Regions from separate parts of the Rhodopseudomonas sp. G2_2311 genome, predicted to be linked through region 2. Evidence: riboswitches for the same ligand, from Rfam matches in the RefSeq annotation. Region 2 holds a riboswitch; each other region holds the start of a gene.
What was found. Region 2 has a riboswitch for cobalamin ahead of VRZ08_RS18795 (cysteine-rich small domain-containing protein). Riboswitches for the same ligand answer to the same signal wherever they lie in the genome.
Positions count from the first base shown of each region.

Region 1: linked by a shared signal. The riboswitch ahead of VRZ08_RS05950 (ABC transporter substrate-binding protein) and the one ahead of VRZ08_RS18795 (cysteine-rich small domain-containing protein) in region 2 are both predicted to bind cobalamin.
Region 3: linked by a shared signal. The riboswitch ahead of VRZ08_RS06000 (hypothetical protein) and the one ahead of VRZ08_RS18795 (cysteine-rich small domain-containing protein) in region 2 are both predicted to bind cobalamin.

Region 1 is NZ_JAZDRK010000003.1:105,428-116,507, forward strand. It holds gene VRZ08_RS05910 (SDR family NAD(P)-dependent oxidoreductase) at 23-808, shown strand; gene VRZ08_RS05915 (patatin-like phospholipase family protein) at 1,012-2,094, opposite strand; gene VRZ08_RS05920 (hypothetical protein) at 2,054-2,470, opposite strand; gene VRZ08_RS05925 (hypothetical protein) at 2,599-2,958, shown strand; gene VRZ08_RS05930 (cysteine hydrolase family protein) at 2,955-3,560, shown strand; gene VRZ08_RS05935 (ferritin-like domain-containing protein) at 3,644-4,135, shown strand; gene VRZ08_RS05940 (zinc-dependent alcohol dehydrogenase) at 4,295-5,467, opposite strand; gene VRZ08_RS05945 (hypothetical protein) at 5,641-5,964, shown strand; cobalamin riboswitch at 6,087-6,288, shown strand; gene VRZ08_RS05950 (ABC transporter substrate-binding protein) at 6,321-7,256, shown strand; gene cobA (uroporphyrinogen-III C-methyltransferase) at 7,289-8,038, opposite strand; gene VRZ08_RS05960 (cobyrinate a,c-diamide synthase) at 8,038-9,399, opposite strand; gene cobM (precorrin-4 C(11)-methyltransferase) at 9,386-10,165, opposite strand; gene VRZ08_RS05970 (cobalamin biosynthesis protein) at 10,162-10,554, opposite strand; gene cbiE (precorrin-6y C5,15-methyltransferase (decarboxylating) subunit CbiE) at 10,551-11,080, opposite strand, start outside.
Region 2 is NZ_JAZDRK010000016.1:54,510-65,589, reverse strand. It holds gene VRZ08_RS18815 (HWE histidine kinase domain-containing protein) at 1-118, opposite strand, end outside; gene VRZ08_RS18810 (Crp/Fnr family transcriptional regulator) at 373-1,113, shown strand; gene VRZ08_RS18805 (Crp/Fnr family transcriptional regulator) at 1,127-1,858, opposite strand; gene VRZ08_RS18800 (histidine phosphatase family protein) at 2,036-2,611, shown strand; cobalamin riboswitch at 2,664-2,863, shown strand; gene VRZ08_RS18795 (cysteine-rich small domain-containing protein) at 3,055-3,390, shown strand; gene VRZ08_RS18790 (acyl-CoA dehydrogenase family protein) at 3,454-4,599, opposite strand; gene VRZ08_RS18785 (MarR family winged helix-turn-helix transcriptional regulator) at 4,763-5,206, opposite strand; gene VRZ08_RS18780 (substrate-binding domain-containing protein) at 5,365-6,549, shown strand; gene VRZ08_RS18775 (amidase) at 6,713-8,227, shown strand; gene VRZ08_RS18770 (branched-chain amino acid ABC transporter permease) at 8,263-9,120, shown strand; gene VRZ08_RS18765 (substrate-binding protein) at 9,125-10,348, shown strand; gene VRZ08_RS18760 (branched-chain amino acid ABC transporter permease) at 10,706-11,080, shown strand, end outside.
Region 3 is NZ_JAZDRK010000003.1:116,835-123,369, reverse strand. It holds gene tcuA (FAD-dependent tricarballylate dehydrogenase TcuA) at 1-1,224, shown strand, start outside; gene tcuB (tricarballylate utilization 4Fe-4S protein TcuB) at 1,211-2,317, shown strand; cobalamin riboswitch at 2,434-2,639, shown strand; gene VRZ08_RS06000 (hypothetical protein) at 2,749-3,312, shown strand; gene VRZ08_RS05995 (precorrin-8X methylmutase) at 3,309-3,938, shown strand; gene VRZ08_RS05990 (precorrin-2 C(20)-methyltransferase) at 3,935-4,663, shown strand; gene cobJ (precorrin-3B C(17)-methyltransferase) at 4,660-5,421, shown strand; gene VRZ08_RS05980 (cobalt-precorrin-6A reductase) at 5,388-6,170, opposite strand; gene cbiE (precorrin-6y C5,15-methyltransferase (decarboxylating) subunit CbiE) at 6,169-6,535, shown strand, end outside.

The DNA.
Region 1 (11,080 bases), on a different contig from region 2:
CGCGAAATCATCGGAGCATGTCATGACCGAACAACGTCCCTTCGCCGTCGTCACCGGAGCTTCCACCGGCATCGGCTTCGAGCTCGCCAAATGCTGCGCCCAAGCAGGCTTCGATCTGCTGATCGCTGCGGATGAGCCAGAGATCGAAAAGGCTGCCGCCGAGCTGCGCGCTGCCGGCGTCTCGGTCGAGCCGGTGCAGGCGGATCTGTCGACCAAGCAGGGCGTCGACCGGCTGGCGGAGGCGACCAATGGGCGGCCGGTCGATGCATTGATCGCCAATGCCGGCCGCGGGCTCGGACACGCCTTTCTCGATCAGGACATCGAGCAAGCTCGCAAGGTGATCGACACCAACGTCACCGGCACGGTGCTGCTGGTCCACCGCATCGGCAACGAGATGCGCCGGCGGAACGCGGGGCGGATCCTGATCACCGGCTCGATCGCCGGTTTCACGCCGGGCAGCTTCCAGGCGATCTACAACGCCACCAAGTCGTTCCTCAACTCGTTCTCCTTCGCGCTACGTGACGAGCTGAAAGACACCGAGGTGACCGTCACCTGCCTGATGCCCGGTGCGACCGACACCGAGTTCTTCCGCCGCGCCGACATGCTGGATACGGCGGTTGGTACTGCCAACAAGGACGATGCCGGCGAGGTCGCCCGGATCGGCTTCGACGCGATGATGAGTGGTGAAGGCGATGTCGTCAGCGGATGGAAGAATAAGCTACAGACCGCGGCGGCCAACGTGATCCCGTCCGGCGTGCTGGCGAGCCAGCATCGCAAGATGGCGGAGCCGGGCAGCGCCAAGCGCTGAGGCGTACGTGACGGAGGCGATTGAAACGGGCATCCCGCGGATGTCCGGCCGCTTTATGGCGGCAATCACCAAAGTGCGGGTGGAGATACCCGCCTGACCGCAATGGCGCGCACGCCTTCCGACATGAGCGGTGAGGTTGCACTGATGCACGGCGTTGATCGGATGGCGGCGGTCGGGCAGCAGCGGTGCGTTCGCCGACAACGTCAACGGAGTTGCGCGGCCGGCTGCAGCGCCGCTGCCTGAGGTGCGGTGCAACGCCGGATCACGCGGAGTCCGTCGGTCGCTGGGGCGCCAGGCGCAAGGGCCGCCATCATGTCGTCGAACCCGATCTGCCAGCGCTGCGCCAAAGCGCGCCGAGAGAAGTTGAAGCTCTTCTCCGGCCCCGGCTCGCTCGGGCCTGCGCGATAGCTCAACAGGGTAATCTCGTCCTGGAACGCCGCTGCCCCGGCGGCGCTGCGCTCGAGCGCCCTGATACGGATCTTGTCCTTCAAACGCAGGTAGGTTTGATTGCCAAATAGCAGGTCGTTCTTGCGCTCGAGCGCCGCTTCCAGCGAGGCGGGCGGCTGATCGTCGCGTGCATACAGATCCAGCACGAATAGCCGCAAAGGCCCCCCGGACTCGGTTAGGATCGGATCGAACGGCGCATTCATCGACAGCCCGCCGTCGACCAGTGTCCGAACGCCGATCGTCACCGGAGCGAACTCCGGCAAGAAACCACAGCTGGCCAGCAGGTGATCGAGCGCGATTGGCTCGCGGTGGGAGTCGAAAATCACTGGGTCTCCGCTGCAGACGTCCGTGGCGGCGATCGAGAGCCGCAGGTCGCCTCCATTGATGCGGCCGAAATCGATCAACCGCGCGAGCCGGCGGCGCATCGGTCCGAGATCGTAAAGACTGCGGAAGCCGAACGGTGCCGGCAACCTCGGATGGAAGTGGTTCGGGTCGCCGATCAGATGTGCCGTCACCGCGCTGATCCAGCCTTCCAGATGCGGTAGTGGCGACCAAATGGGTTCAGTGCGGGTCAGGCTCCAGAACTCGCGCAAAGCATCAATGCGACGATGCGGCGGATTGCCCGCGATCAGCGCGGCGGTGATTGCGCCGGCTGAGGAGCCCGCGAGCCAGTGCAACGGCTGGGCTGGCTGTGCGAAGGCCTCGAATGCGCCGCCGTGATACGCAGCCAAGCTGAGGCCGCCGGCGAACACTAGGGCAGTGACGGTGCCGTCGTTGTGGTCGGGGCGCCCGTCCAAGCTAAGCGGCCTCCGAGGCGTGGCCGTTGCGGGGCCGAGCATCGTCGGTTAGCGCCTGCGCGCAGGCCCAGTCCAGCATGGTGATGCCACCAACAGCCGCGAGGGCGAGCGCCACGTTGCCGCGTTTCGGATTGTCGCGGCGGAGCTGCAGCGCGAGCGTGCCGACATCGAGCGCGTCGCCGCCGACCCGGCTCCAAACCGATGCGGCCGACTCGGTGGTGAGGATGGCGACACCTGAAGCGATCTCTCGTGCGCCATAGAGCTGCAGCAGGTGCTCGTTGCCTTCCATGCCGAGCGCGCGTGCGAGACGACGCGGCGCCAGCACCTCTGCTGCGCCAAGGCCGAGCGACACCCATCCGAGAAACCTGGCGAGCCGACGGGATTCGCTTGGCGTCATTTGCAGGGAGGCAGAAGTCATCGGTGTGGTCTCCATCAGGTTCACCCGCCAACGATGCCGATCGTGCAGCGTTCCAACTCAGCCTGAGCGCCGGATTGGAACGTGGCCCGAGGCCGACGGTTCTTTGCTTATCCACGATGGAGAGCGACGTGCGTGTGATCCCGACCCGCCTTCATGGCGCGATCGACTACCTGGTGTCGGTGCTGGTGCTGGCGTTGCCGTTCATAGCCGGTGAGCAGGGGGGCCTGCGCTGGATGTTCACGGCGGTGGGCTGCGCCGGAATCATCTACAGCCTGATCACCGATTACGAGTGGGGCGTCGTGCGGCTACTGCCGGTGCCGTGGCATCTAGCGCTCGACGTGGTGTTTGGCGTTGCAATGCTCGCCCTTGGCATCTTCCTCTGGCTATCACTCCTCGGGGTGATCAGCGCCGTGGTCGGCATCGCCGCGCTGATCCTGGCGGCCATCACGGAGCTGCGCCCGCGCACAGCGCGCCCGATCGCGTCATGATCAAGCCGCCACCGGCCGAGCCGATCGAGGCTGCCATCCACCTCTGCGTCGATATGCAGCGGATCTTCGCGCGCGGCGGTGTGTGGGAGACGCCGTGGATGGAGCGCGTCCTGCCGGTGGTCGTGGATGTCTCGAACCACTATGCGAGATCAACGATCTTCACCCGCTTCATCACGCCCGAGCATCCGGAGCAGCGGCCGGGGCGGTGGCAGCGTTACTACCAGCGCTGGGAGGCCGCTTTGCGGCCCAATCTGGAGCCGGAACAGCTCGACCTGGTGCCGGAGTTGCAACGCTTGGTGCCGCCCGCGCAGGTGATCGACAAGCCGGTGTACTCCGCCTTCAAGCACTCGCCTTTGGCATCGATGCTTGTCGAGCGCGGCGTTGGCACCGTGGTGGTCACGGGGGCTGAGACCGACGTCTGCGTGCTCGCCACAGTGCTCGATGCGGTGGACCTTGGTTTTCGCGTCGTGCTGGTCGAGGATGCGCTGTGCAGCTCGTCCGACCCTGGTCATGACGCACTGATGACGATGTACCGCACCCGATACGGCCAGCAGATCGATCTCGTCGGTCGAGAGATGCTGTTCGATCTCTGGAAGTTTTGACGCAAGGCGAAGGCTGGTTCCGATAGGAACGGTGCACATCCGGCCACGTTGAACGCGCGATCATTTCAACTGGAGACTGAAGAATGGCTCAGGACGCACGTGAGATCTTTGTTACCGGGCTGCGCAATGCCCACGCCATGGAGACCCAGGCGCGGGAGATGATGGAGCGGCAGTCCGAACGGCTCGACGACTATCCGGAAGTGAAAGCCCGGGTGCAGCAGCATTTGCGGGAAACCGAAGGTCAGCTCAAGCGGCTCGACGAGTGCCTGTCCGCCTGCGGCGAAAGCGCCTCGATGCTGAAGGACACCACGCAGTCGTTCATGGGCAATATGGCGGCACTGGCTCACACCGTGATGCCCGACGAGATTTTGAAGAACACCTTCGCCAACAACGCCTTCGAACATTTCGAAATCGCCGCCTACAAATCGCTATTGGCGCTTGCCGACATCGCTGGCTTCGGTTCGGCCGAGCCATTGCTGCAGGCGTCCCTGAAGGAAGAAGAAGCGATGGCGGCGTGGATCGACCAGAACATCGACAGCGTCACACGATCCTACGTTCAGGCCCAGGCGGCCTGAGCTTATACTCCTGATAAATCGGAAGACTGTGGCCGGGCTCAGCCCGGCCATTTCGTTGGTGCCGTGCACCGTCGGACTTGATCCCTCCTAGAACGACGATGGCCGGGCGATCCCGGCCAGGATGAAGTCTTTGTATGTCGTTCTATGAGCTGAGCTCGCTCAGGTTGGTTTCATCACCACCTTGATGCAGCCCTCCTTCTTGTCGCGGAAGGTCTTGTAGAGTTCCGGGCCTTCTTCCAACGTGGCGCGGTGGGTGATCACGAAGGAAGGATCGATCTCGCCGTTTTGGATGCGGCCGAGCAGTTGCGGCAGATAATGCTGCACCGGAGTCTGCGCCATCCGCATCGTCAGGCCGCGGTTGATCGCCGAACCCATCGGGATCTTGTCGAGCAGCCCACCATAGACGCCGACGATCGACACTGTGCCAAAGTTTCGGCAGCAGTGGATCGCCTGGCGCAACACGTGCGGCCGGTCCGTGCCCATGAAGGTGGCCATCTTCACGCGGTCGACCATCGAGTCGAAGCTCGCCATTGCGGCCGCTTCGGTTCCGACCGCGTCGATGCACGCGTCGGCACCGCGGCCGTTGGTGAGATCCTGGATCTTGTCGTAGACGTCATCGTCCATGAAGTTGATCACGATCGCGCCGGATTGCCGCGCCATCTCCATGCGCTCCGGCACCGTGTCGATCGCGATCACGCGTTCGGCGCCGAGCAGGAAGGCGCTCTTGATCGCCATCTGGCCGACCGGGCCGCAGCCCCACACCGCAACTGTCTCGCCGCCTTTGAGATTGCAGAAGTCCGCTGCCATGAAACCGGTCGGGAAGATATCGGACAGGAACAGAACCTGCTCGTCGGTCAGTCCATCGGGCACTTTGATCGGACCGACGTCGGCATACGGCACGCGCAGATACTCGGCCTGACCACCGGCATAGCCGCCGAGCATATGCGAGTAGCCGAACAGGCCAGCGGGCGAATGGCCCCACATCTTCTCAGCCGCTTTGGCGTTGGGATTCGATCGCTCGCAGCCTGAATAGAAGCCGCGCTGGCAGAAGAAGCATTCGCCGCAGGAAATGGTGAACGGGACCACCACCCGATCGCCGACCTTGAGCTTGGTATTCTCGGAACCGACCTCGACGACTTCACCCATGGTCTCGTGGCCGAGCACGTCACCGCTCTGCATCGACGGCATGATGCCGTCCATCAGGTGCAGGTCCGAACCGCAGATCGCGCAGGCCGTCACTTTGATGATCGCATCGCGGCCGTGTTCGATTTTCGGATCCGGCACGCTCTCGCAGCGGATGTCGTTCTTGCCGTGCCAGGTCAGAGCTTTCATCTGCAGTTCCTCGTCGTTGATGGCGAGGGGAAAAGCCGAACATGGTCGGTTGTTCCTGTTGCCCGGCTGGAACGCCGCGACCTGAAGACGCGACTGGTTAGTTAGGAACGGCGTCTCCGAAGCTCCGTTGACCTCTGCGCAACTCAGCAATCAGAACAATGACAGGAGCGACGATGATGGTGCGGAAGACGACGACAGCGATGGCCGTGCTCGCAGTGCTGGCGCTTGGCGCGAGCCAAGTGATGGCCCAAGGCGGTGGTGGCGGCGGTGGAGCCGGCGGCGGCGCGGGTGGTGGTGCCGGGGCCGGCGGTGCCGGCGCAGGAGCCGGTGGAGCAGGCGCGGGCGCCGGTGGCGCGGCTGGCGGCGGCGCGGGCGGTGGCGGCCCGTCGAACTCCGATCGTGGTGGTCAGGGCTCGGGCAGCGCGCACGGCGCGACCAATTCGACGACGCCGAGCTCGGACGGCCAGTCGGGCGCAACCACGCCGATGCGAAAGTAAGCGAACCGGCGGCGAGAAGCCGTGAAGTTCAAGCCGGGTGGTGCCTGACTGCACCTCCCGGCTTTTTGCTTGCCAGGTAGGCTGCGGAAGATGGTCGTCTTGCCGGGGGCTGGGCGACGTGCTTAACCCAGACGTGTACCGGTGCCTTTCGCTGAGAGAGGTGAAACGGGAATGCGGTGCGGGGCGATGCCCCAATGCCGCAGCTGCCCTCGCAACTGTGGGCGGATCGGAGCGTCCTCGAATGCCACTGGCCGAACTGGCCGGGAAGGCGGACGCGACGGATATCCGCGAGCCAGGAGACCGGCCGGTGCATGGTGTGCAACTCGTTCGGCGATGGGCCGGCGGAGGATGTCGTCTTGGACAGAACAATTGCGCCGCATTGCGGCGTCCGGCCCCCCGTCGCGTTGCGTGACCGGCGTGCGCCTCGCTGGCGTTCCCGCTTGTTGCTGGTGGTCGCCGCCGTTGGTTTGCTGGCCTCGCCAGCGTTCGCCGCCTCCAAGCGGATCGCCTCGATCAACATGTGCACCGATCAGTTGCTAATCGCCCTGGCTGATGCCGACCAGATCGCTGGCCTCGGACCGTATGCGCGTGATCCGAGGCTGTCGTGGCTCGCCAAGGAGGCTGAGCGATTTCCGAAGCTGTCCGGTGAGGCCGAGGATCTGTTGATGCTCGCGCCCGACGTGGTGCTGGCCGGCCGCTACGGCAAGCGTGCCACGCGCGAGTTGCTGCGCGCGCAGAACATTCCGGTCGAAGAGTTCGACGTGCCGCGGACGATCGACGAGGTGAAACTTCAGATCCGACGAGTCGGCGCGCTGGTCGGCCATCCTGAACGCTCGGAGGCGATGATCGCGTCGGTCGATCAGGCCGCGGAGCGGGCACGACGCACCGCCTCGCGGTGGCAGGGCCGGGTGCTGGCGTTGTCGCGGCGCGGCTGGGTGACCGGCGGCGATAGTCTGCTCAGCTCGCTGCTGCAGACCGCTGGCCTGTCGAATGCGGCGTCCGACCTTGGTTTCGCCTATGGCGGCTTCGCCTCGCTCGAAGCGATCGTCGCATCGCGGCCGGACCTTTTACTCGTATCCGAAGAGCAGCCGGTGGCTGAAGATCAGGGCAAGGCTCTGCTGCTGCATCCCGCGATCCAGCAGGCCTATCCGGCTAGCCGACGGATCGTTGTTCCAGATCAGCTCACGGTCTGCGGCGGCGCGATGCTGCCGGTTGCGCTCGATCGACTATCCGACGCGATCGAGCAGATCAGCCAGCGCCGAGGCGTTGCGGCGGCCGCGCCGCGGCAGTGAACGCGTCGTCGTCGCCGGCCGCGTGCTGGCGATCAGCTCTCCTCCAGCGCTGCGCCGTACAAAATCATGCAGGGGCCGGCCGGCCGGTCGGCGGTGAGGCGCGCGGCGATCTCGCTGACGCTGCCCCGTTGCACGTTGGTCGCATCGGAGCCGAGGCTTTCGACCATCACGGCCGGCGTCGCTGCGTCCAGGCCGCGGGCGATCAGTTGCGCCGCGAGGGCCGGGAAGGTGGCCTTGCCCATATAGACGCAGGTCGTTGCGGTGGCGTCGGCCAGCGCTGCGAGGTCGAGATCGCGCGGTAGGCGGCCGTCGACATCATGGCCGGTGACGAACTGCACCCGGCGCGCGACGCCGCGCTTGGTCAGCGATGCGCCGATCGTGGCGGCAGCAGCGGTCGCCGTGGTGATGCCGGGCACGATCTCGACCGCGATACCGGCCTCGCGCGCGGCCCGCAGCTCCTCGTCGGCGCGGGCAAACAGTGTCGGATCGCCGGCCTTCAGCCGCACCACATGCTTGCCATGCAGCGCGTAGCTGATCGCGAGCCGGCTGACTTCATCCTGGCGCGGCGAGGGATGGCCGGCGCGCTTGCCGACCGCGACCATCTCGGCGTTGGGATCGAGATACGCCATGAAGTCTTCGCCGGCGAGGTCGTCGTACAGCACCACGTCTGCGGCCTGCAGGCGCTTGATCGCGCGCAGTGTCAGCAGGTCGGCATCGCCCGGGCCGGCGCCGACCAGCGTGATGCGGCCGGGTGCAGCGGCGCTTTCGAAAGAGTTGGACATCAGGCGATCGCCCCCTCGGCGACATCGATCAGATGGAAGAAGGTGCCGGTGACGTGGCCGCGGCGGCTGCCGGTCTCATCAGTGAGTCGGCCGGCGGGATCGCGGATTTCGGCGAGCGGCTCGTCCGCCACGGCGACGACGCGCGCGTAGTGATATTCATGGCCGCGCAGAACGGTGCCCGCCGCATGGCCGGCGGCTGCGGCCTGCAAGGTCGCGAGCCGGTAGCCGAGATGCAGCTTGCGGCTGGCGAAGTCGGTTTCGAGGCCGAGCAGTCCGGCCATCGCATGGCGCGTGCCGTCGGCATCGATCAGGCCGGCACCGAGCGTCATGTAGCCGCCGCACTCGCCGTGCACCGGGCGGGTTTCCGCGAATGCGCCGAGCGCCGCCTTGAATCGCGTCGCCGCCGCAAGTCGCCCGGCGTGTAGCTCGGGATAGCCGCCCGGCAGCCATGCGGTGTCGCAGGATGGATCGGGGCCTTCATCATTCAACGGCGAAAACGGCACGATCTCGGCGCCGGCCGCGCGCCAGCCGGCGGTGAGGTGCGGATAGATGAACGAGAACGCATCGTCATGCGCCAGCGCGATACGCTGGCCGGGCGGCGGCAGCGGACGTATCGTCGATGCGATCGGACGCGCCGGCTGCGCAGCGCGGATCAGCGCGTCGAGGTCGATACCACGCATGGCGCTGTCGGCGAGTTGCTGCAGGCGGGTGTCGAGCCTCGCGGTCTCGCGCGCCTGCACCAGGCCGAGATGGCGATTCTTCAGCGTGAGATCGCGTTGCCGCTCGAAGCTGCCCAGCACCGGAATGTCGTGCGCGGCGAAACCATCGCGGACCAGCGCTTCATGGCGCGGGCTGGCGACGTTGTTGAGGATGACGCCGGCGATGCGGACGTCGTTGCGATAGCCGGCAAACCCGAGCGCCAGAGCGGCGGCGGACTGCGCCTGACCGGCGACGTCGATCACCAGCGCCACCGGCCAGCCGGTGAACGCGGCGATATCGGCGGTTGCGCCGTTACCCCACGCGCCGATGGCGCTGCCGCCATCGAACAGCCCCATCACGCCTTCGGCGAGGCAGAGATCGGCGCCCGCCGCAGCATCGAGGAGGGACGTAATGCGGTCTTGTCCGAACGACCAGGAATCCAGATTGTAGCAGGGCCTGCCGGCGGCGATCTCGTGAAACGCCGGGTCGATGTAATCGGGTCCGCATTTGTACGGCTGCACGGTGAGGCCACGGCGGCGCAGGGCCGCGTGCAGCGCCAGCGTCACCGTCGTCTTGCCGCTATTGGTCGACGGCGCCGCGATGATCAGCCCTGGCGGACGGCCGTTCGTCGCGGTTGTTACGACGTGATCAGTCACGGTCACGGCCGTCCTCCGCCGAGCGGCGATAGCGGCGGTCGTAGTCGGGAGCGTACAGCGAGCTCTCGCGGAAATCGGTGGCGGCGAGCGATGGCCCGACCAGGATCAACGCGGTGCGGTCGATGCCTTCGGCGGCGACCTGCGCGGCGATCGAGCCGAGCGTGCCGCGGATCACCTGCTGCTCCGGCCAGCTCGCGCGCACCACCACCGCGACCGGGCCGTCGTCGCCATAATGCGGACGCAGCCGTTTGACGACGTCGGCAAGGACGTGGATCGACAGATGGATTGCCAGCGTCGCGCCGGTGGCGGCGAACGCTTCCAGAGTCTCGCGTGGCGGCATCGCCGAGGCGCGGCCGGAGGTGCGCGTCAGCACCACGGTCTGGGCGACTTCCGGTAGTGTCAGTTCGCGGCCGAGCACGGCGGCCGCCGCTGCGAACGACGGCACCCCGGGCGTGACGGTGTAGGGGATGCCGTGCTGCTCCAGCCGGCGGATCTGTTCGCCCATCGCGCTCCACACCGACAGGTCGCCGGAATGCAGCCGGGCAACGTCGTAGCCTGCTTCGGCAGCGGCAACGAACTCCGCCGTGATGGCGTCGAGATCGAGCGGCGCGGTGTCGACGACGCGCGCGTCCTTCGGGCATAGCGCGACGATCTCACGCGGGACTAATGAGCCGGCATAGAGGCACACCGGGCAGCGCATCACCAGGTCGCGGCCGCGCACGGTGATCAGGTCGGGCGCGCCCGGGCCGGCGCCGATGAAGTGGACGGTCATGGCAGCGGCTCCTCGATCGCCACCGCGGCCGTCGCGAGGCGATCCTGTGAAATCAAACGGGACACGATCAGGCGCGCGGTCGGTCCGGCGGCAGCCAGCGCCGCGGCTTCGCAGACGCTGCCGACGCCGCGGTGATGCGCGACCACGGCGGAGGACGTGGTGATACGTGCGGCGGCTTGATCGAGCGCAGTCGCTTCGATCGGCAACACCGGGAGAGCCGTTGCCGTCGCTGCCTCACGTAAGCCATTGTGAGCGGCCTTGTCGGCAGCGGTTGCCAGCGCCGATGGCAGGTGCGGTGCGGCGGTGCGGCGCGCGGCTTCGATCACGTCGATGATCGACGAGGCAGGGGTGACGGCGCGGAAGCCGATGCCGATGACGACCGCGGTCATTTGCGGACGCTCCATTGCACCACCGGCATCGCCGCGCGCCATCCGGTCAGCCCGCCGACCGGCGCGGCGCGCTCGACGCCGAGCCGCAGCAGCTCGCCGCCGTGACGACGATGCCAGTCGATCAGCAGCGCTTCGGTCTCCAGCGTCACCGCATTGACCACCAGCCGGCCACCTGCGGGTAGCGCCTGCCACACCGCATTCATCACGCCCTGACGGCTGGCACCGCCGCCGATAAACACCGCGTCCGGGGTGGGCAGTCCGGCGAGCGCCTCGGGCGCGGCGCCGAGCCGCAGATCGAACTGGGGCACGCCGAGCGCCTCGGCATTGGCACGTGCGGTGGCGAGACGGTCGGCGCGCGTTTCGATGCCGATCGCGCGATTGCTGCGCGCCGCCAGCAGCCATTCGATTCCGATTGAGCCGGCGCCGGCGCCGATGTCCCAGAGCAGCTCGTGGCCGCGCGGCGCCAGCGTCGACAGCGTCACCGCGCGGATCTCGCGCTTGGTGAGCTGGCCGTCGTGGTGAAACA
Region 2 (11,080 bases):
TGCGCGTGATCCGTACCGCTTGCGAGTCGCACGCCAGCAGGCAGCCGCGCGGCTGAATGCTGCCGGGAATATGGATCGGCTCGCGATCGCAAGAGGTGAGATCGACCTTATGCGGCACGGCGTGCCCTCCGCGTCGTCGCGGCGCACGTTGCTACACACCTGATCTCATTTGAGCGATGAGCAGAAGCCGTCGTCGATAGGATCGTTGCGCCTACAGCCAATGGGTGCCTTACGGTGTGGGGAGGGGCGAGCTGACAAGCCGTCCACCGGGCTAAGGCTGGAGACACTCGCAACGTGCCTCGCTTGGACGCTGGAACCAATGTAGCCGCAGCGCATTATTTGTTCCGTTCACTAGTAGACAGAGGAACAGCCGTGATCGCCTCTTCTGAGCGACCGAACAACAACTTGTTGCGAGCACTGAGCCCGAGCGATTTCGAGCTGGTGCGTCCGCATCTGAGGTGCGAGACCCGGGCCGCCGGCGATCTGTTGTATCGCCCCGGCGATCACGTCGGCAGCGCGTTCTTCCCGTGCGGGCCGAGCCTCGTCTCCTATGAGGTGACCGACGGCGACGGCCGCGGCGTCGAGACGGTGCTGGTTGGGCGCGAAGGCGCGGTCGGCGGCATCGTCAGCTCCGGTTTCCTGCCGGCGTATTGCCTGATCGTCGTCAAGTTCGAGGGCCCGTTCGTCCGCATGCCGATCCTCAACATTCAGGCCGCCAAGGATCGGTCGCCGAGCTTCAAGGCCTTTTTCGCGCGTTACGCCGACTGTCTGATGGCGCAGATGTTTCAATCGACCGCGTGCAACGCGATCCATTCGATCGAGCAGCGCACCGCGAAGTGGATCGCGGCGGCGATGGACCGCACCGGCGACAGCATGGTGCCGCTCACCCATGAACAGCTCGCCGCGATGATGGGCGTCGGCCGCAGCTACACCAGCCGCGTGCTGCAGGCATTTCGCCAGGAGGGCATTCTCACGACGCGGCGCGGCGCCCTGATCGTCGACGATGCCGACAAGCTGCGGTCGCGGGCCTGCCGCTGCAATGATGCGGTGAAGGAGCACTTCGACGTGGTGCTGCGCGGGGTCTATCCCGAGCCGGACGACGCTGCCGCGTAGCTTTCGGAGAGCTTCAGCGCGCCGGTGCGCGCTTCAGGTGCAGGTAGCCGGGATCGAATTCGCCGATCTTGGCGAGCCCCTGCCAGTTGCGGATCGTCAGCACCCCATAGCGGAAGTCCATCGTCTTCGACGCCCGCAGCGACGAGATCGTGCGATTGACGGTGGCGATCGCCATGCCCAGCGTGTCGCCGAGTTGGGCGAGGCTGATCGGGAGCTGCATCGAGTTACCGTCGGTCAGCTTCGAGACCTCGGCACGGTAGAACAATTCGCAGAACAGATGCGCCATCCGCGCCTTCATCGTCCGGGCCGAATTGTTGGTGATCGCTTCGCGGAAAATCGCCGCGTCCACGAGGGTTTCGCGCCAGATCGCAAAGCCGAGACCGGGCCGGGCTTCGAACATCCGCAGGATCTCCCGATGCGGGATGATCGCCGTCACCGCGTGCCCAATCGCACACAGCGAATGATCCATCCGCTCCAAAAAAACCCCCTGCGCATCCGGCAGGTCGCCGACCATGTGAAACGACAGGAATTGGCGGCGGCCGTTTCGCTGCAAATGGTACCGTCCGACCATGCCTTCGACGACGAGTGCGGCGCCCTTCGGCGTTTCGCCTTGGCGGATCAGATCCTCGCTGCTCTCGAGCTCCCGCAGCGTAAAACTCAAATTGCGGATTGCGGTGAGGTCATCGGCCGACAGACGGGAATGCTCGCGCAGTTTGTCGATCAGGACGCGATGGACATCCTTCATGGTCCGCCTTTCAAGTTAGATCATCTGATAGGGTTGATGGAACTTGGGGGCTTCAACTCCGGGAGGCGGCAGAGGTTTCTATTTTTTCGGACGCCGGGCGGCAGCGGTCGTCGTCGCTTGCGAGGCATGGCTCTGACGTGCTCTGTCGGACGAATCATGACTGCGCGAGGATGACCGATGAACGACTTCAGCCGGCTCTGGCTGGTGCGGCATGCGCCGGTGGATGGGCCAAAGGGCGTGATTCACGCTCCCGACGCGCCGGTCGATCTCGGCGACACTGCGGTGCTCGCTGCGCTCGGCGAAAAACTGCCGCACGATGCGACGGTGGTCGCAAGCCCGAGCCGGCGTACGCGCGAGACCGCCGCAGCACTCCGCTTCGATGCGATGCTCGACCCCGATTTCCGCGAGCAGGATTTTGGCAGCTGGACCGGGCGCCGTCACGACGATCTGTCGCGCGAACTCGGCCCGGCCTACGATGCATTCTGGCAGGATGCGGCGCGCTTGGCGCCGCCGGGCGGCGAGAGCTTCGTCGATCAGATCGAACGGGTGCGGCGCGGTCTGGCGCGGCTGCCCGCTGGTGACGTCGTGCTGGTGGTACACTCCGGCACCATTCGCGCCGTACTGGCGATTGCCCTTAAGGCATCCCCCGAGGCTGCGCTCAGCTTTGTGATCGATCCGCTGTCGCTGACGCAGATCGACCGGCTGGGTTCGTCCGGCTGGCGGATCGTCTGGGTCAATCGCGTAGTCGGTTAGGCTGGCCGTTTAGAACGAAGCCTTTTTGCTTGCACAGGCTGCAGCCCCGTGCTCTGGTTTTGACGTCTTCGGTGCCTCGCGTGCGAGGTGAAACTGGGAATACGGTGCGGTGTTTTTCGCCAAATCCGTAGCTGCCCCCGCAACTGTAAGCGGATCTGTCCGGATCATATGCCACTGACGCCATCGGCGTCGGGAAGGCGATCCAGACGACATCCGTGAGCCAGGAGACCGGCCGAAGACGGAAGCATCTAACCGATCGACGGCGGGTCGAGAGCGGAGCAGCGATGACCGAATTCTCTTAGCAGGCAAAGCCGCGCGCGGCGCAGGAGCAGCGTCACGCGACGCTTGGCATCGCCTAGCACTCATCCCCCTTCAATCAGAATCAGCCACAGCGCCGCCGCGATCGAGCCGGCGGCCAATTGCTGCGGCGCGAGGGAACGGTCATGGAGCCGAAAGACACAACGACCAACGAAGCCTTCAAGGGCTTCACCAACGAGGCCTGCCCGTTTCTGCCGTGCCATCGCGGCGTCGAGCGGGAATTCAACTGCCTGTTCTGTTACTGCCCGCTGAGCGCCTATCAGTGCCCCGGCCCCTACAAGACCTTCGTCGATCGCAATGGGCTGACGCGCAAGGATTGTTCGGACTGCACCTTGCCGCACAACGGCTATCGGCGGTCGTGGAATTTCATCCAGCGCTGGTTGGAGCGGCCGGTGCCTTGGGACAGCCAGCCCCAGGATCCGCGCCGCCTCAAGCGTGAAGTCTCGGAAAGCGGCGACTGAACATTGCCGCCGCCTCCGCACCGCTGGATTGCAGCGGCAGCGGAGGCGCCGGCATTTTTCGCGTTAGAGCGAGCGGGCGATCAGCAGCTTCATCACCTCGTTGGTTCCGCCATAGATCTTCTGAATCCGCGAGTCGATGAACATCCGGCCGATTGGGTATTCCTGCATGTAGCCGTAGCCTCCGTGCAGTTGCAGGCACTCGTCCACGGTCTCGACCTGCTTCTGCGTCGTCCACCATTTCGCCATCGAGGCGGTGACGGCGTCGAGATTGCCGGCGATCAGCTGCACCAGACAGAAGTCGACGAACACCCGTGCGATGAAGGCTTCGGTCTTGCGTTCGGCGAGCGTGAAAGCTGTATTCTGGAATTCGATAATCGGCTGGCCGAACGCCTTGCGCTCCCGCGTATACTCCGAAGTCAGCGCGACCGCGCGCTCCATCGCCGCCACGGCGCCGATCGCGATGATCAGGCGCTCTTGCGGCAGCTGCTGCATCAGCTGCACGAAGCCTTTGCCCTCTTCGCCGCCGAGCAGGTTCTCCTTCGGCGTGCGGGCATTCTCGAAGAACAGCTCGGAGGTGTCGGAGGCGTGCAGGCCGATCTTGTCGAGGTTGCGGCCGCGCTTGAAGCCGGGGTTGTCCTTGGTCTCCAGCACGATCAGCGACAGCCCTTTGGCGCCGGCACCGCCGGTGCGGGCAACCACGATGATCAGGTCGCAGTTCTGGCCGTTGGTGATGAATGTCTTCTGGCCGTTGATGACGTAGTCGTCGCCGTCGAGCTTGGCGGTGGTGCGCACGCTCTGCAGGTCCGAGCCGGTGCCGGGCTCGGTCATCGCGATCGCGCCGATCAGCTCGCCGCGCGCCATGCCGGGCAGCCAACGCCGCTTCTGCTCTTCCGAGCCATAGTTGAGGATGTAGTGCGCCACGATGCCGCTCGACACGGTGACGCCGGACAGCGCGTCGGGGACGATCTTCTCCATGTCCTCATAGACCGCGGCATCATAGGCGAAGCTGGCGCCGAGCCCGCCATACTCTTCCGGAACGCTGGGCAACAGCGCCCCCATTTCGCCGAGCTTCAGCCAGGCCGAACGATCGACCATCTTCTGCTTGCGCCACTTGTCGCCATGGGGTGCGAGGTCCTTGGCGAGGAATTTGCGAAACTGGTCGCGGAACGTGTCCAGTTCTTCGGTCATCCAGGGCGATCGGTATTCCATGTTTCCTCACTCGAATGGGCGGCCGCTTGGCACGGCGCATCGCCCGCTGATCTAGGCCAGTTCGGCGGTGCAGGATAGACGTTGCGACCGCCGTATCTTGCGGCGTGTCGCTGCAGGCGGCTGCGCTGTTCGCAGCCGCAGCATGCGCGACGATGGAGGGCGCTCAGGTGGCGCTGTCGATCAGGCTTTCAAGCAGCCGCTTCAGCTCGGCGGTGGCCTTGTCGCCGTAGTTTTCGGCGATATGCGCCTCTTGGCTCAGCGCCAACGTATTGAGACGCTGGGTCAGAGCTTTGCCGCGGTCGGAGGTGTACATCAGCACCTTGCGGCGATCCTCCGGATCCTGGACGCGATACACCAGCGAATCCGAAACCATCCGATCGATCATCTTGGTCAGGGTCGGATGATTAAGCAGCACCGCCTCGGCGAGTTCGCCCATCGAATGGCCCTTGCCGTCGGACAGCACCTTGAGGATGCGCCATTGCTCGACCGGCACCCCTTCGCTGCGTAGCCGTGCTTCGAGCTGGCGGTTGATCTCCCGATTGGCCTGCGCCAGCAGATAGGCGAGGTGTTCGGTGATCGGCGGATTGCGGGTCGGCGATTTGGCCACGATGAGACTTTATCGTTCCGTCTGAGTGAATCGGATGCGCAGTTTGCTGCATCTATATGCACAGCAATCCTTGAAGATTCAATATTTTCGAATAGCATCGATCGTCGAACCCGGGGAGGGGACTTCGGCGGGATCACCCGCACCTGGCAGGAGAGGGCGTGCTTTCGGCTGTCGATCTCGGACATAGTGGCGCCTATGGAGTGCCGCCGCTCGGTCTTCTCGAGCGCGGCGCGCTTACCGACGCGCGTTGGGTGGAAGGGCCGGGAGACGGCGGCGGCGCGGCCTCGCGCCGCGCACGCAACAAGCTTCGCGTTGCGAATTTCGTCACCTTCCAGGGCTCGCCCGGGCTGTGGGGACCGGCCTCGACCAATGCGGCGCTGCTTGCGGCTGCGGAAATCAACAAGCGCGGCGGCATCCTGGGCCGCGAGGTCGAACTGGTGTTCAGCGATGCCGGGGGGCCGATCGAGGATGTCGCTCGGCGGGTTGCGCTGGCGGTCGACTACGACGACGTCGATATCGTGATGGGCTCGCACATCAGTGCAGTGCGGGTGGCACTGCGGAACGCCATCCGAGGTCGCGTGCCCTACATCTACACGCCGGTCTATGAAGGCGGCGAGCGTGCTCCTGGCGTGATGGCGATCGGGGAGACGCCGCGCTGGCAGAGCCGGCCGGCAATCGACTGGCTGGCCCGGGAGAAAAGGGCGCAGCGCTGGTACCTGATCGGCAGCGATTACGTCTGGCCATGGCTGTCGCATCGCGCTGTGAAGAAGTACATCAAGGATGCCGGCGGCAAGGTGGTCGGCGAGGAATTCGTGCCGCTCGGCGAGGACGATCACGAACGGCATCTCGACCGGATCCGCGCCGCCCAACCTGACGTCGTGCTGATTTCGCTGATCGGCAACGACAGCGTGACGTTCAATCGCTCTTTCGCCGAAGCTGGGCTTTCGAGCCATGTCCTCCGGTTGGCCGGCGCGATGGACGAGACGGTGTTGCTGGGCATCGGCGCCGACAACACCGAAAACTTGTTCTGCGCATCGGGCTATTTCGGCTGTTACGACTGCACCGCCAACGATGCGTTTCGCGATTCTTATCGCCGGATGTTCGGACCGACGGCGCCGCCGATCGGGTCGGTCGGGCAGTCCAACTATGAAGGTCTGCGATTTCTGGCGACGATTGCCGAGAAGGCGCAGACGCTGCAGGCCCGCTCGCTGCTGCAGGCGGCGCGCAATGTCGTGTACCAGGGCGGCCGCGGCGACGTGACGATCAGAGACGGCCGTGCACGGATGACGATGCACCTTGCCGAGGCCGACGGTCTGGATTTCAAGCTGCTCCGCACCTTCTAGACGGCGCCATTCGCGCTCGCGCTATTCAGTCGCAAAATAATACTTGAAATGGAAAATATTTCCGTATGTATTATCACCGCGGCGCGGCGCCATTCGTGCGTGCGCCGCTCCAGGCCTTCCCCGGGCCCGCATCGCCGATCCGCCTACGCGCAGGAGAATGATCTTGGCCGTTTCGCTTCCCACCCCGACGCAGCTTCTCGAAGTCGCCGATCAGTGCGGCCTGTCGCTCACCGACGAGGACATCGTCTCGTTTCGTGGGCTGATGCAGCCATCGATCGATGCCTACAACGTGGTTGCGGCGCTGCCCGACGAAGTGCCCCTGGTGAAGTACCCGCGCACGCCCGGCTACACACCCGGCCCGGACGAGAACCAACGTAACGCCTGGTATCGCAAGGCGAGCGTGCAGGGCGCGCCCTTCGGCAAGCTCAAAGGCAAGACGGTCGCGCTGAAGGACAACATCATGCTGGCCGGCGTGCCGATGATGAACGGTTCTTCGACGCTCGAAGGCTACGTGCCGGACTTCGACGCCACCGTCGTCACCCGCATCCTCGACGCCGGCGGCGAGATTCTCGGCAAGACGCATTGTGAGCATTTCTGCATGTCCGGCGGCAGCCACACCGGCTCCAATGGCCCAGTGCACAACCCGCACAAGATGGGCTACTCGGCCGGCGGCTCGTCCTCAGGTAGCGCTGTGGTGGTGGCGCTGGGTGAGGCCGATATGGCGATCGGCGGCGACCAGGGTGGCTCGATCCGGATGCCGTCGTCGTTCAGCGGCACCTACGGCATGAAGCCGACCTGGGGCCTCGTGCCTTACACGGGCATCATGCCGATCGAGATCTATGTCGATCACACCGGGCCGATGACGGCGAACGTCGAAGACAATGCGCTGCTGCTCGAAGTGCTCGCGGGCGACGACGGTTACGACCCTCGCATCCGCGCGCCCAAGGTGCACGAGTACACCAAGGCGCTCGGCCAAGGCATCAAGGGCATGAAGATCGGCATCGTCCGCGAAGGCTTCGAGCAGCCCGGCGCAGAGCCAGCCGTGAACGAAAGCGTCCGCGAGTCCGCCAAACGCCTCGCTGGCCTCGGCGCTACCATCGAGGAAATCTCGATCCCTGCGCACAATCTGGCCGGCGCGGTGTGGATGCCGATCGGCACCGAGGGTATGACCCAGACCATGATGGTGGGGGATGGCTACGGCCTCAGCCGCCCGGATCTTTACTCGACGACGCTGATGAAAGCTCATCGCGGCTGGCGCGGCCAAGCGGACTCGCTGTCCGAGACCACCAAGATGATGCTGTTGCTCGGCACCTATATCAACAACACCTTCGGGCCGCGTTACTACGGCAAGGCCGTCAACATCTCGCGGCGCATCACCGCCGCCTACGATGCGGCGCTGGCAAATTTCGATCTTCTGCTGATGCCGACGACGCCGATGAAGGCAACGCCGCTGCCGGCGCCGAACGCCCGCCGTGAGGAAGTGATCGGTCGCGCATTCGAGATGATCACCAACACCGCGCCGTTCGACATCACCCATCATCCGGCGATGTCGATCCCCTGCGGCATGGTCGATGGCCTGCCGATCGGCCTGATGCTGGTCGGCAAGCACTTCGATGAACCGACGATCTACCGTGCGGCCCACGCGTTCGAACAGTCGGGCGACTGGAAGACGATGTAGCAACGCGCGCGAGGTCCGTCAGCCGGTAACGCCGAATGGAAAACCTGTTCGCCGCCCTGTTCGAAATCCTGAGCTTCGGGTCCATCGTCGTGCTGGTGGTGCTGGGGCTCGGGATCATCGCCAGCATGATGGGCATCTTCAACTTCGCGCAGGGCGAATTCGTCCTGCTCGGTGCCTACATCACCTACCTGGCCCACACCGCCGGCCTGCCGGTGTGGACCGGCATGGTCGCGGCGCCGTTCGTGGTCGGGGCGTTCGGATTGGTGCTCGAACGGCTGATCGTGCGGCGCTTCTACGCCGCGCCGATCGTGGCAATGCTCGGTACCTATGCGCTCGGCCTGATCATCCGCGAGATCGTGCGCGGCCTGATCGGCGGCCTCTACATCTCGGTGCCGGAGCCGGTCGGTGGTTCGATCACCATCGGTGACATGCATCTGTCGACATGGCGGCTGGTGATCGTGATCGTCACCGCGCTGGTGATGATTGGAAGCTATCTGCTGCTGTCGCGCACCGCGTTCGGCCTGCGGGTCCGCGCCTCGCTGGAGAACCCGGCGTTGGCGCGTGCCTCCGGCATCTCCACCAACGCAATCTATGGTGCCACCTTTGCTTTCGGTGCGGCACTGGCCGGCCTCGCCGGCGCCCTGATCGTTCCGGTGTTCTCGCTATTTGCCGATCTCGGGCTGCGCTTTCTGATCCAAGGCTTCATTGCCGTGATGGTCGGCGGCGTTGGGTCCTTCGCCGGGCCGGTGGCCGGGGCCGGCATCATCGGCACGCTGTCGGCGGCGCTGCCCTGGGTGATTCAGCCGGTGATCGCCGACGTCCTCGTGTTCGTGCTCGCCATCATCTTCATCAAATTCCGGCCGCAGGGCCTCGTTTCGGGAAAAGGGATCTAGCCTGATGTCCAGCGACTTCAGCTTTCAGCTCGACCGCCGCCGCTTCCTCTCCAGCTTCGCCTTTGCCAGCACCGCCATTGCTACCGGCGTCGGAAGCTGGGTGATCCCGGCGGATTGGGCCAATGCCGCCGAAGGTCCGATCAAGGTCGGCGTCGCCACCGACATCACGGGGCCGATGGGCTATGCCGGCAACGCGGACGCCAACGTCGCCAAGATGGTGGTGAAGCAGATCAACGATGCCGGCGGTCTGCTCGGCCGGCCGCTCGAATTGCACATCGAGGATACCGCGTCGAACGAAGCGGTCGCGGTCGGCAATGTCCGCAAGCTGGTTCAGCGTGACAAGGTCGATGTCGTGCTCGGTGGCATCACGTCCTCGATGCGCAACGCCATCAAGGACGTCATCGTCGCTCGCGGCAAGACGCTGTACATCTATCCGCAGCTCTATGAGGGCAAAGAGTGTACGCCGCATCTGTTCTGCACCGGTCCGACTCCGGCGCAGCAATGTGACGAATTCATCCCCTGGCTGATCAAGAACGGCGGCAAGAAGTTCGCGCTGCCGAGCGCCAACTATGTCTGGCCGCACACCCTCAACGTCTATGCCCGGAAGGTGATCGAGGCCAATGGCGGCGAGGTGGTGCTTGAAGAGTATTACCCGCTCGACCAGATCGACTTCTCGTCCACCGTCAGCCGCATCATTTCCAACAAGGTCGACGTGGTGTTCAACACCGTGATTCCACCTGGCGTCGGCCCGTTCTTCAAGCAGCTCTATGAAGCGGGTTTCCTGAAGAACGGCGGTCGGCTCGCCTGCGTGTATTACGACGAGAATACGCTCGGCATCAATCAGCCGGCCGAGATCGAAGGCCTGGCGAGCTGCCTCGATTATTTCAAGGCGCTCGCCAAAGACGATCCAGTCAGCGCAAAACTGCAGGCCGAATACGACAAGGCTTATCCGGGCAATTTCCTGTTCGCGGCCGGCAGCGCCGCCACCGGCACCTATCGCGGCCTCAAGCTGTGGGAGGCGGCTGTGAAGGAAGCGGGCAAGATCGATCGCGACGGCGTCGCCGCTGCGCTCGACCACGCCAAGATCATCGAAGGTCCCGGTGGCCCGGCCGAGATGGTGCCCGGCAAGCGCCACTGCAAAATGAAGATGTACACCGCAGTCGCCAAGAGCGGCAGCTACGAGATCGTCGCGCGGAGCGAAGGTCTGGTCGACCCGAAGGAATGCTGATGCGGTCACCAGCGTCTCGCCCGGCCAGAATTCACATGCCGCGCCGTGTGGGCGCGCACGGACGTCACCTCTCCGAGCGCGCGGGTGGGTGATCGCATATGGATGAATTGTTCGGTCGCTGCATCCACCCCGAGTCGTCCCCGCGCAGGCGGGGACCCATAACCCCTGCCGCTCCGAGTCGAGAGATGTCTCTGCCTTCGGGCTCCAATCGGGAGACTGCGGCGTATGGGTCCCCGCCTGCGCGGGGACGACGTGCGGAGAGGCAACGCCGGAATCCCGCACCAGTACCCGGCGCGAGTGCCTGTGCGTTCGCTTTGCAGCACCCGCTGCGTCCCATCCGATACGCGGGGCGGCTCGATGACTGAAGCTTCCTCGACTTTCGATACGGTCGCGCCGCTGCGCACCCGGCGCCGCCGCGCGGTGCTGCCGGTCATCGAGATCGTGATGCTCGCGGCGTTCCTGCTGCTGCCGCTGGTGCTGCAGGACTATCTCACCGTGTTCATGACGCGGGTGCTGATCCTGTGCCTGTTCGCGCTGTCGTTCGACCTGGTGTGGGGCTACGCCGGGATCATGAGCTTTGGCCAGGCCGTGTTCTTTGGCGGCGCCGGCTACGGCGTTGCACTGCTTGGTCGCGATCTCGGCATCTCCTCGATGTTGCTGGTGGTGCCGGCCGGCGTGCTGATCGGGTTCGCGCTGGCGCTGCTGATCGGCGGCTTTCTGCTGCTTGGACGC
Region 3 (6,535 bases), on a different contig from region 2:
GAAGCGGCACCGCGCCCCCTACGCGGCGGCAACGCCCGTCACGGCCGCAATTTCCGGCTGACCCACGAGACGCCACAGGCTTATGTCCCTGATCGCTACACAGCGGATGAACTGCGCGCCGAGCTACGCAGCGTCACGGGCGACGGCACCGACCAAGTGCTGACGGAACTGTTGATCGAACGCGCGCGCAGCATCGCCGACTGGCTGATCGAGCACGGCGTGCATCTACAGCCGCCTGGCACCGGGGTGATGCCGTATTCCCGCCGCACCGCGTTTCCGCTCGGCGGCGGCAAGGCGATGATCAACGCGTTGTACGCCACCGCCGACCGGATGGGCGTCGCGATCAGCTACGACAGTGAGGCACGGTCGCTGCAGCGTGCCGAAGACGAAGGCTGGACGATCAACGTCCGATCCGCTGGGGCGGACGCCGCCATCCGCACGCGGAGCGTCGTTGTCTGTGCCGGTGGCCCCGGGGCCGACCCCGCCTGGTTGCAGGAAAATTTCGGCAGCACCGCCGAAGGCTGGATGGTCCGCGGCACGCCTTATTCGGACGGTCGTCTGCTCGATCTGCTGATCGCGGCCGGCGGCTGTACGATCGGCGATCCGACCACCTGTCATGTCGTTCCGGTCGACGCGCGCGGCCCGCAATTCGACGGCGGCATCGTTACCCGGATCACGTCGATTCCGCTCGGCCTCGTGGTCGACCGATCCGGCGCGCGCATCGATGTCGCAGGGGCCGGATCGCAGCCAACGCACTACGCCAAATGGGGACCAAGGATCGCCGCCTGCCCCGGCCAGATCGCTTATCTGGTGCTCGATACCCAAGGCCTCGCCCGTGCCGCGCCATCCGCCCTGGCGCCAGTCACTGCGCCGAACCTCGGCGAACTAGCTGCCGCGCTGCAGATCGATCCCACGGCTCTGTTGCAAAGCATCGAGGACTTCAATGCCGCCCCGGCCAACGCCGCGCGTACCATCGCGGAGCCACCATTTGCCGCCTATCCGATGCGGCCGGGGCTGACGTTCGTGCACTACGGCATCAAGGTGGATGCAACGATGCGGGTGGTCCAGGCCGACGGTCGCCGCCACGACGATCTGTTCGCGGCCGGCATGATCATGGCTGCGAATGTGCTGCGCCGCGGCTATCTCGCCGGGCTCGGCATCACCCTATCGGCAGTATTCGGCCAGATCGCAGGTGAGGAGGCAGCGCGCCATGTCCGCGGCTGATCCGATGCTCGAAGCCGAGCGCGTGCTGCGGATCTGCAGCGCCTGCATGTATTGCGATGGGCTCTGCCCGGTGTTTCCAGCGATCGACGGCAAGCACAACTTCAGCCTGAGCGACGTCAGCTACCTGTCGAACCTGTGCCACAACTGCCAGGGCTGCTGGCACGATTGCCAGTACGCACCACCGCATCCGTTCGCCGTCAATCTGCCGGCGACGTTCGCCGAACTGCGGCAGCACTCTTATGCCGACCATCTGTGGCCGCCCGCGCTCGGTCGCGCCTTTCGCGCCTCATCGCTCGCCGTGCCCGCCACCGTCGCGCTCGCGCTGCTGATCACCTTCGCGCTGGTGCTGGGCACGGGCTCACCAGAAGCATTACGGACGACATACGCTGGCGAAGGCGCGTTCTATCGCGTGCTGCCGTGGCCGGCGATGGCCGGGCTCGCAGGCGGCACGTTCGCGTGGGCGGTGACAGCGATCACGCTGGCGACCCTGCGATACTGGCGCACGATCGCGCCAAAGACGACGATCAGCGAGATCGTGCGCGCGCTGCCGATCGCGTTGTCGGACATCGTCACACTGCGCCACCTCGGCGGCGGCGGACCCGGCTGCCATGACCATGATGAGCGAACCTCGCAGCGGCGACGGATCTTGCATCACCTCACCGCCGGCGGCTTCGTGCTCAGCGGCCTGTCGACGATCGTAGCCTCGGCTTATCATCACCTGCTGGGCGTGATGGCGCCCTACCCGGTCGCCAGCCTGCCGGTGATGCTCGGGCTCGGCGGCGGCGTGACGATGACCGTCGGCGCTGTCGGGCTGCTGGGACTGGAAGCGTGGGCCGATCCTGCGCCGAGTGATCGCGGCGAAACCAGATTGAACGTTGCGTTTCTGATTCTGCTCACCCTGGTCGGCTCCAGTGGGCTCGCGGTGCTCGGCTTCCGCAGCACGCCGGCGATGGGGCTGTTGCTCACCACCCATCTCGGGCTGGTGTTCGGCCTGTTCGCCGCCCTGCCGTTCAGCAAGGCGCTGCACGCGCCGTTCCGGGCGGCGGCGCTGCTGCGTGCGGCGATCGACAGCCGCCGCAGCACGTTGGCGTGAGCCCCGGAGGCCTCCGGCGATACGCCTTGATCCCGATCAAGCTGGCGCGAATTTGATGAGGGCTCTCGGCGGCCAGTTGCCAATGATGGTCGATTGACAGTTCGCCGTTTCCGTCCCAAACATCCCGCGCCGACGGTGTCCTGTCCTCGGACAGGACGAAGAGGGAATATCGGAAGAACGCTGCCTTGCAGCGGTCGAGCCGAAGCTGCCCCCGCAACTGTAAACGGTGAGCCGACGCAACACGCCACTGGAGATATTCCGGGAAGGCTGCATCGGCGACGACCCGTGAGCCAGGAGACCTGCCGTCGCCTGCTATGATGACGTCGTTTCGGGCGGGGTGCCCCGGGATGTCTTTCGGCGGTCCGGAGTGCAGGTCCGTTCGCCGGTTTTGAGCCATCGCCCGCGATGGCCAACCGACGAGATTCGGCGCGATGCCGCCCACTGCGCTCCATCCCGGTGTCATTGCCGGTTCTCAGCCGTCGCTTCCGCCGGACCCCGCCGAGATCGCGGTGCTGTCGCCCTGCGCCGAGACGCTGGCGGCCTTCGTTCAGGCATGGCCCGGCAACGCCAACCGATTGTGCGTGAGCGATCTCGGAAGCTTCGCTGCGCAGGCATGTGATCGCTCCCTCGACGCGTCGCCGCTACGCGCGCTCCTGATCGCTCTGCCGGATCAGGCGCATCCTTGCCGTGAAGCCATCGAAGCAATCGCCGCATTCGCCGGCAGCCGACGCATTGCCTTCGCGGTCCTCTCTACCCGCGAGCAGCCCGACGTTCCGAGCGAACTGATCACTAACCTGCCCCCCACGACGCTCCGTCGCCTGAACAGGCTTTACATTCAGCGCGCTGGCGATGCCGCACACGCCATCCTGATGCAACTCGCCCTCGCCGCGGGCCTCAGCATCTCTGCCATGGACGCGCCGAGCGAGAGCGCGACTACCGAAGCCAACCAGCATCCCTCCATTCTCCCCGAGCTGATCGAGGACGCCGTCCGATGACCTACGCTTACGAACGAGACGGCGACGCGATCTATCGTCAGTCGTTTTCGATCATCCGCGCCGAAGCCGCGCTCGATCGGTTCACCCCCGACGAGGAAAAGATTGCGGTGCGTATCATCCACGCCAGCGGCATGGTCGAAGTCGCCGGCGACATCGCGTTCACGCCCGGATTTGTATCGTCCGGCCGCGCCGCGCTGCAGGCCGGGGCGCCGATCCTGTGCGACGCCCAGATGGTCGCCAACGGCGTCACCCGCAAGCGGCTGCCGGCCGACAACGAGGTGATCTGCACGCTGAACCATCCCGACGTTCCTGCGCTTGCCGCACAGCTCGGCACCACCCGATCGGCCGCCGCAGTCGATCTATGGCGCGACCGGATGCAGGGCGCGGTGGTGGCGATCGGCAATGCGCCGACCGCGCTGTTCCGCCTGCTCGAAATTCTGGCAGAGCCTGGCGCACCGCGCCCCGCGGCGATTATCGGCATCCCGGTCGGATTCGTCGGCGCCGCCGAATCCAAGGAAGCGCTGCTGGCGGACTCGCCCTCGCCTTGCGTGATCGTGCGTGGCCGCCGCGGTGGCAGCGCGATGACCGCGGCCGCAATCAACGCCCTGGCGAGCGAACGCGAATGAGCGCACCGACCGTTTACGGCGTCGGTGTCGGCCCCGGCGCACCCGACCTGATGAGCGTCCGCGCCGCGCAGCTGGTCGGCGAAGCGCGGGTGGTGGCGTATTTCCGCAAAGCCGGACGCCCCGGTCACGCCCGCCGCATCGCCGACGGACTGTTACCGGACGGCGTGATCGAAGAGCCGATGGACTATCCGGTAACGACCGAAATCACCCTCGACGATCCGGCCTATGCGGCGACGCTGCGCAGCTTCTACGAACAATGCGTCGCGCGGCTTTCCGAGCACATCGCGCAAGGCCGCGACGTCGTCGTGCTGTGTGAAGGCGATCCGTTCCTGTACGGCTCGTTCATGCATCTGCACAGCCGGCTGGCGCCGCGCGTCCGCGTCGAAGTCGTCCCCGGCATCTCCGGCATGGCGGCGTGCTGGACCGCGAGCGGCACGCCGATCACTTACGGCGACGACGTGCTTTGCGTGGTGCCAGCGACGCTCGGGCCGGACCGGCTGAAGGCGGCGTTCGCCACCGGCGATGCGATCGTGATCATGAAGCTCGGCCGCAATCTGCCGAAGGTGCGCCGCGCCCTCGACGACGCCGGCCTGCTCGATCGCGCGATCTATGTCGAGCGCGGCGCGATGGCCGATCAGGTGGTGATGCCGCTCGCCGACAAGACCACCGACGACGCGCCCTACTTCTCGATCGTGCTGGTCCACGGACAGGGGCGACGGCCATGACCGGATCTGTCGTTGTCGCGGGCCTCGGGCCCGGCGCGCAGGAACTGATCACACCGGAAGTCAGCGCCGCGCTGGCGCATGCGACCGATATCGTCGGCTACGCACCTTATGTCGCTCGCGTCGCCGAACGCGACGGCTTGCAGCGGCACGCTTCCGACAACCGCGAAGAACTCGATCGCGCAGGCTTCGCGCTGCGGCTGGCGACCGAGGGCCGGCATGTCGTCATCGTCTCCTCCGGCGATCCGGGCGTGTTCGCGATGGCGGCGGCGCTGTTCGAGGCGATCGAGGCCGGCGATCCGTCGTGGCGCGAGCTCGACATTCGCGTGCTCCCCGGCATCAGCGCGATGTTCGCCGCTGCAGCGCGGATCGGCGCGCCGCTCGGCCACGATTTCTGCGCGATCAACCTGTCGGACAATCTCAAGCCGTGGGAGACCGTCGAGAAGCGGCTGCGCGCCGCAGCGGAAGCCGATTTCGTGATCGCGCTGTACAACCCGATCTCGAAAGCCCGCCCCTGGCAGCTCGGCCGCGCCTTCGAGCTGCTGCGCAGCATCCATCCGGCGTCGGTGCCGGTGATCTTTGCGACCGCTATCAGCGATCCGCGCGAACGCATCGACGTGGCGCCGCTCGGCGAGGCGGTGCCGCAACGCGCCGACATGCGCACGCTGGTGATGATCGGCTCGTCGCAGACCAAGATCATTCCGCGTCGCAGCGGCTCCGCTTTCGTCTACACCCCGCGGTTCTCTGGAGCGCTGTCGTGACCAAGCCAGGCCATCACGTCGGCGACCGTGGCGACACAGTGCCGATCCGGCACCGCGGGCCGCTTCACCATGATCACCGGCAGCCCGAGTTCGCGCGCCGCGGTGATCTTGGCGACGGCTGCATCGCCGCCGGCGTTCTTGGCGACGACGATCTCGGTACGGTGCGCCTGCAGCAGCGCGCGGTCGCCGGCGAGATCGAACGGTCCGCGCGCCACCACGATATCGACGTTCGGCAACGGCAGCGGCCCGCGCGGTGGATCGACCAGCCGCACCAGATAAGCGTGCTGCGGCTGCGACGCGAACAATTCGAGGTTCTGGCGGCCGATGCCGAGAAACACCCGCCGCGGCGCAGCGCCGAGCGCACCGACCGCCTGATCGAGATCATTGACTTCGGTCCAGCGATCGCCAGTGGTGGCCTGCCACGCCGGCCGCTCCAGCGCCAGCAGCGGCACACCGGCTTCGGCGCAGGCGATCACCGCATGGCGGCTCATCTGCGCCGCGAACGGATGCGTCGCGTCGACGACGCGCTCGATCCGCTCGGCGCGCAAGTAATCGACCAGACCGCCGACGCCGCCGAAACCACCAACCCGAAACGGGATCGGCGGCGGCTTCGGGTGATCGGTACGGCCCGCGAACGACAGAACCGCGTCAATGTTGGGCTCGGCGGCGATCGTCCTGGCCAGCGCCGAGGCATCGGCCGTGCCACCGAGGATCAACACGCGCGAGCGATGCGATGAAGGGAGCGTCATGATCCGCAGCGATGACACGACGCAGCCCTGGCTGTCCATCGTCGGAATCGGTGAGGACGGCCTCGACGGGTTGTCGGCGCGCGCACGGGCGCTGCTGGACACAGCCGAACTGATCGTCGGCGGTGATCGCCATCTCTCCCTCGTCGCCGCATTGAACAAGCCCACAATGCCGTGGCGCGTGCCGTTCGCGGCCTCGCTCCCCGACGTGCTGGCGCAGCGTGGCCGCCGCGTCGTGGTGCTGTGCTCCGGCGATCCGTTCTGGCACGGCGCCGGCGCGGTACTGGCCGATCATCTCGCGCCCAAGGAATGGACCGCCGTCCCGGCGCCATCAACCTTTGCGTGGGCTGCGGCGCGGCTCGGCTGGC